2 regions of the Nocardioides sp. NPDC057577 genome follow, and region 2 is predicted to be linked to the other one. Evidence: riboswitches for the same ligand, from Rfam matches in the RefSeq annotation. Region 2 holds a riboswitch; the other holds the start of a gene.
The links. A riboswitch is a leader RNA that binds a small molecule or an ion and turns the genes downstream of it on or off. The one in region 2 is predicted to bind cobalamin.

Region 1 (3,199 bases), on a different contig from region 2:
AGCACGACGATCGAGACCGCGCCGGTCGAGGCTCCTGAGGAGATGCCGAGCACGAACGGGTCGGCGAGCGGGTTGCGCAGCAGCGACTGCAGGATCACCCCGCAGATCGCCAGTCCCGCTCCACAGATCCCCGCCAGCAGCGTACGTGGCAGCCGCAGGTCCCACACGATGCTCTGCTGGAGCAGGGTGAGGTCGGAAGAGCCGAGGCCGACCCGGTTAGCCACGACGCCGTAGACGTCGGCGACGCTCAGGTCGGAGGGCCCGACGGTGATCGCCCCCGCGACCGAGGCCAGCACCACCAAGGGCGCGACCAGCAGGACGCCGGTGATCCCGATCGCCGAGGCGTCACGTCCGTCGGCCGAGGCGTCGCCCGCGTCGGTCGAGATGTCACGTGCGTCGGTCGAGATGTCACGTACGTCGGCCGAGACGTCATCGCCGTGCCAAGTCGGCCGACCGGGGTGACGCTTCGGCTGATCGGAGCCCGGCGTACGCAGTCTCATAGGCCGAGGTCGGCGAGCTGCTCGGCGACGTTCTCGACGGCGTAGACGGTGCGGATCGACGGGTTGAGCTCGGCGCCGGAGAGAGTCACGAAGCGGTCGTTCTTCACCGCCTCCATCTGCGACGTGACCGGGTTGGTCTTCAGGTAGTCGATCTTCGCGCGGGCGGTCTCGGCGGTCTGGCTCTTGCGGGTCAGGTCGCCGAGGACGATGACGTCGGGGTTGCGCTCGGCGACGGTCTCCCAGTTGATCTGCGGCCATTCGTCGGTGGTGTCGTCGAAGACGTTCTCCACGCCGAGGGTGCGGCCGATGATCCCGGGGCCGCCGCAGCAGCCGGCCAGGTAGGGCGACTCCGAGTTGGCGAACCAGTACATCGCGCTCACCTCGCCGGCAGGGGCCTCGGCCCGGGCCTTCTCCAGCCGCTCCGACAGGTCGGCGACGAGTTCCTCGCCCCGTTCGGGGACGCCGAAGATCCGCGCCAGGTCGGTGATCTCGCCGAAGATGGTCTCGATCTCGAGGGCGTCGTGGCGGGTGCCGTCGTCGTCGCCCTCGTTGTCCTTGAGGCACTCGGCGGGGGAGAGGTAGGAGCCCACGCCGAGCTTCTCCAGGTTCTCGGGTGTGGTCACCCCGCCCTCGCCCAGAGTGCTGGCGAAGGAGGCTGTGACGAAGTCCGGCTCGGTCTCCAGGACGCGCTCGTAGGAGGGCGCGTTCTCGGCCAGCCGGGGCACGTCCTCGTTGGCCGCGGCCAGCCAGTCGAGCACCGGGTCGGTCCAGGTCGCGGAGCCGACGACCCGGTCGGCCAGGCCGAGCGAGAGCAGGATCTCCGTGGAGCCCTGGTTGAGCGAGACGACGCGCTCCGGCGGTGCCTCGAGCGTAATCTCGCGGCCGCAGTTGGTCAGGGTGATCGGGAAGCCGGCGGTGCCGGCGGCCGCCTGCTGTGTGCCGGAGGGCTGGTCGGCGGCGCAGCCGGCCAGCGTGGAGCCGAGCACCAGAACGGTGCTCGCGGTGAGAGTTCGGATGGTGCGGGAGGGATGCACGTCGGTCCTCGAGCGGGTCGCGGGCTGGTGCGCGTCGCCCGTGCTGACCGGCAGCGGTGTGCTGCAGGGCCAGCAGGTCTTCGGACTCGGGATCGACCGGCGCGAGACGCCTTCCCAGGCCCGAGGGCCCAGTGGCACAGTGTCCCGTCCGTCACCCACACCGCTGCGCGTCAGTCCCGGACTCTCACCGGGTTCCCGTGCCGGGACTACGTCCCGAGCGGCTGGCCAGAAGACCGTAGCAGGCGGCTCCGCCCGCGCGTGGCCTCAGCCCTCGCGATGGGCGCTCAGCCCGTCCTCCCCGGGTGCGACCGAGTCGTGGAGCCTGATCGTGTGGTCGTAGTGCTCTTCGGCCATGGGCCGGTAGTCGATCCGCGGCTCCGTCATCACGCCCTCGAGACGTACGGTCAGGTCGGCCTCGATCCGGGCCATGACCTGCGGGTTCATGGTGTCGGCGTCGGTGATCAGGTGCGGTCGCAGCGGGTCCATCCCGGTGTACCAGAACGTGCCGTGCAGCAGTGGCCACAGGACGTCCTCGATGTCGCCGCTGATCCCACGCGGACCGAGGGTCGCGGCCCGGTCGCCGGCGGTGACGACGGTCAGCGCGCGCTTGCCGACCAGGCCGCCCTTGCCGTACTTGAGCGGCTTGCCGGTCTCCGGATCCGGTACGTCGAAGGCGAACCCCGACTCGAAGACGCGGTCGATCCAGCCCTTGAGGATGGCGGGCACCGAATACCACCACAGCGGGAACTGCACGACCAGCAGATCGGCCTCCCGTAGCCGGTCCTGGTGGTGGCGTACATCAGCCTCGCCGCGCTCCACCAGAAGTGGATTGAAACCTTCTCGATAGAGGTCGATCTCGTCGACGCTCCAGCCGGCTGTGCCGAGGGCGTTCATGCCGACCTCGCGCAGCCGTCCGTTGAGTGATGCCGCGTGCGGATGTGCCCATACCCAGAGTGCGTGCATAGGGCTCTGAACGCCGTCTGACGCGGTGGGATTCCCGCCTGGAGACAGGCCGGCGCCGACACGGTCTGATGACAAAGTCCGGATCTCGCTCAAATTAGCGGCCTCAGAGTGTTGACGTATGTGATTGCCATCACTAGCGTAAACCAGGCTTGAAACCTTTCAATTCGAGGAGCTGCCCATGCCGGACACACCCGCCGCACTGGAGCTGCGGGACGTGGCCAAGTCGTTCGGCCCCGTACGCGCCCTCCGGTCCGGAAGCCTCCGGGTCGAGGCCGGATCCATCCACGCGCTCGTGGGGGAGAACGGAGCCGGGAAGTCGACCCTGGTCAAGATCGTCGCCGGGCTCTACCGCCGTGACGCGGGCGACTACCTGCTCGCCGGGGAGCAGGTCGACTTCCGCAACACCGCCGACGCCAAGCAGGCCGGGGTCGCGGTCATCTACCAGGAGCCGACCCTCTTCCCCGACCTCTCCGTCACCGAGAACATCTTCATGGGGCGCCAGCCGACCAACCGCTGGGGCAAGATCGACCGCGCCGCGATGCGCACCGAGGTCGTCGAGCTCTTCGCCCGGCTCGGCGTCCCGATCGAGCCCGACCGGCCGACCGAAGGCCTCTCCATCGCCGACCAGCAGCTGATCGAGATCGCCAAGGCGCTCTCGCTCGACGCCAAGGTCTTGATCATGGACGAGCCGACCGCTGCCCT
Region 2 (3,199 bases):
GTACCAGGCACCCTCGAGCCGCCCGGCAGCCGCGAGCGCGGAACGGACCGCGGGGAAGGTCCGGCCGAGCTTCATGATGATCGCCGCCTCGGTGTCGGCCAGCCGACGGGCGAGCTCGGGCTCGGGCAGCGTTCCCGGCAGGACCGTGAGCACGTCGGTCTGGCGCACCAGCGGGGTGGAGACCGCGGCGGTGGCTGCTGCGAAGGCGGGCACGCCCGGCACGACGGAGGTCTCGTAGACCTCCTTGAACCGGTCGTGGAGATACATCGAGGAGCCGTAGAAGAGCGGGTCGCCCTCGGCGAGCAGGACGACGTCGCGGCCGGCGTCGAGGTGAGCGGAGAGTCGGACCGCGCAGGACTCGTAGAACTCGGCCATCGCCCCGACATAGCCGCCCGGGTGCGAGGTGGTCCCGGTGGTGACCGGGTAGCGCAGCTCCTCCTCGATCGCCTCCGCCGGGATCAGCGAGGACGCGATCCGGCGGGCGTGCGACTGCTTGCGCACCCCGGCGTGGTAGGCGACCACAGGTGCCGCGCCGATCAGCCGGGCGGCCTTGAGGGTGATCAGCTCGGGGTCGCCCGGGCCGATCCCGACGACGGTGAAGCTCCCACGGATCGGAGTGCTCATTCCTGCTCCTGGGCGAGTGCGTTGAGGGCGGAGGAGGTCATCGCGGAGCCGCCACGACGACCCCGGACGGTGACGAAGGGGATGTCGATCCCGTGATCGGCGGCGAACGAGGCGAGCGCCTCCTTGGACTCGGCCGCGCCGATGAAGCCGACCGGACAGCCGACGATCGCGGCCGGCCGCGGGCCGCCGTCGAGGATCATCTCGAGCAGATGGAAGAGCGCCGTCGGGGCGTTGCCGATGGCGACCACCGCACCCTCGAGGTAGGGCTCCCACAGGGACAGCGCGGCGGCGGTGCGGGTCGTCCCCCACATCCGGGCCAGCTCCGGGACCCGGTCGTCACCGAGCATGCAGAGCACCTCGTTGGCACGCGGGAGCCGGCTGCGCGTGACCCCGGTCGCGACCATCGTCGCGTCGCACAGGATCGGCGCCCCGGCCTCCAGGGCACTCCGCGCGGCCTTCACCAGGCCGGGGTGGATGACCAGGTCGGCGGCGAGGTCGACCTGCCCGCTGCCGTGGATCATCCGCACCGCGAGCCGCTCGGCGTCGGCCGGGACCGCGGAGAGGTCGGCCTCGCGCCGGATGGTCGCGAAGGAGTCGACGTAGATCGCCGGACCCTGGTCGATGTAGTCGTAGCGCCGGGTCGGACGGACCTGCGGCGAGGGCACGAGTACGCCGCGCCACGGCGTCACCACGAGAGCCGGCGCCCGCTCGGCCAGCGCCGTGACCGCCGCCCGGTCCAGGGTCCCCTCGGCAAAGCCGACGTGCTCGCCGCCGGGCACCTCACCGAACCCGAGCTCCGTGGCCGGCGCCGGCACCCGGGCGTCGGCTGCGACCGGCTCGACCATCGGTGCGTCGAGCTCGGCGACATGCCAGGGCGCGGACGGCCCCTCGCCGCGTACGTCCAGGAAGCGGGCAGCGAGCGAGACCAACCGGTAGGCGGCCTCGGCGAGCGGCACGACCGGCCCCCACGAGTCACCGACCCGGAGCTGACCCTCAGCCGCGGAGAGCGCCACCACGCCCAGGTCGCACTCCCGTGAGACCAGGTCGCCGCGGCCGTCGTCGAGCACGAAGAGGAACCGCCCCGGCAGCGCGGCCAGACGGGGCGAGGCGCACAGCAGCCTGTCCAGCGACGCCGCGACGCCGCGCAGGTCGGCCCGTCCCCCGGCGAGCCCGGTCTGCGGGGAGACCATCACGTTGCGTACGAGCTCATGGGTCTGCGCCGGCACCAGACCGGTCGCCTTCAGCGCGGTGAGCACCTCACCCGGGAGCGCGCCGTCGACGGAGGGCAGGCCGCGCACCTGCAGGTTGGCGCGGCCGGTGAGATGGATCCGTCCGTCGCCGTAGGTCTCCGCCACGGAGATCAGCGAGAGCAGCGCGGCGGAGGAGACGGACCCGCCGATCAGCCGCAGCCGCACCAGCAGGCCGTCCTCGGCCGCCCACGGACGACCGACTCCGGGGCACCGGTCGGTTCGGACTCGCGACATCAGGACACCTGCTCTGCGTCATGTGCCCTTGCGCGGGGCACGTGGTGACCTGGCGGCGGATGCCGCCAGAGCCAGCAGGTCTTCGGACTCGGAATCGATCGGAGCGGAGCGCCTTCCCGGAGCCAGGCTCCAGTGACTGCCCTCCTCGGAAGGAGTGCGTGCCCCGCCCGTCATCCTCACCGCTGCGCGTCAGTCCCGGACTTTCACCGGGTTCCCTGACCCCATCAGGCATGGAGTACGACTGGCAGGGCGAGACTACCCACTTGCGGACACGGCACCGAATTGCTCGCCCTCCGGCCGCCGGTTGTGCCAGGGTTCGCCTACTCGGAACCTCCCGGCGCCACCCCACAGATGGAGTCCCCCGTGACAGGCTCGGTTCATCGGCAGCTGCTCGTTCTCGCGCCCATCTCGGCGCTCGCACTCAGCCTGACGGCCTGCGCCACGACCTCGGAGTCGAAGGTCTCGATCGGTCTGGTGGTGCCGACCTCCGGCGTCCACAAGTCGATCGGCACCGACATGTCCCGGGGCTTCGACCTCTACCTCGACCAGCACGGCGGGAAGCTGGGCGGCCGGCTGATCGACGTCGTCGAGGCCGACGAGGGCGACCGGACCGAGATCGGCGTCGCCGCGGTGACCAGGCTGATCCAGGACGACGAGGTCCAGGCGGTCGTCGGGGTGGTGAGCTCGGAGACGGCGCTGGCGGCCAAGGACGTGGCGATCAACAGCGAGACGCCGCTGATCGTGACCGGCGCCGGTGCCGACGGGTTCGCCGACGGGTCCGACTACCTGTGGCGTACGTCCTCGACCAACACGGACCTGGGCAGCGCGCTCGGGAAGGCGGTCGCCCAGGGGACCGACCGGGGCTCGGCGTACGTCATCGGCTCCGACGACGCGACCGGTCATGAGTTCTCCGACAGCTTCATGATCGCCCTCGAGGCGTCCGGCAGCACCGTGGCGGGTCAGAGCTACACCCCGGCGGGGGTGACCGAGGAGTGGTCGGGTCTCTTCGACAAGGTGAAGGAGTCGGGCGCGGACGCGATCTTCGCCGCCTATGCCGGGAAGGAGGCGGAGGCGTTCGTGACGCAGTACCG

Region 1: it holds a riboswitch for cobalamin, as region 2 does, so the genes downstream of both, ACFU7D_RS15485 (ABC transporter substrate-binding protein) here and ACFU7D_RS28655 (nitrite reductase) in region 2, are expected to answer to the same signal.

What each region holds. Positions count from the first base shown of each region.
Region 1 is NZ_JBHVGB010000070.1:19,337-22,535, forward strand. Features, by position in the region: gene ACFU7D_RS15480 (FecCD family ABC transporter permease) at 1-500, opposite strand, end outside; gene ACFU7D_RS15485 (ABC transporter substrate-binding protein) at 497-1,534, opposite strand; cobalamin riboswitch at 1,588-1,775, opposite strand; gene ACFU7D_RS15490 (NAD(P)H-dependent oxidoreductase) at 1,799-2,497, opposite strand; gene ACFU7D_RS15495 (sugar ABC transporter ATP-binding protein) at 2,676-3,199, shown strand, end outside.
Region 2 is NZ_JBHVGB010000273.1:1,448-4,646, reverse strand. Features, by position in the region: partial or broken gene ACFU7D_RS28665 (precorrin-2 C(20)-methyltransferase) at 1-624, opposite strand, end outside; gene ACFU7D_RS28660 (precorrin-8X methylmutase) at 621-1,289, opposite strand; partial or broken gene ACFU7D_RS28655 (nitrite reductase) at 1,920-2,108, opposite strand; cobalamin riboswitch at 2,164-2,369, opposite strand; gene ACFU7D_RS28650 (ABC transporter substrate-binding protein) at 2,472-3,199, shown strand, end outside.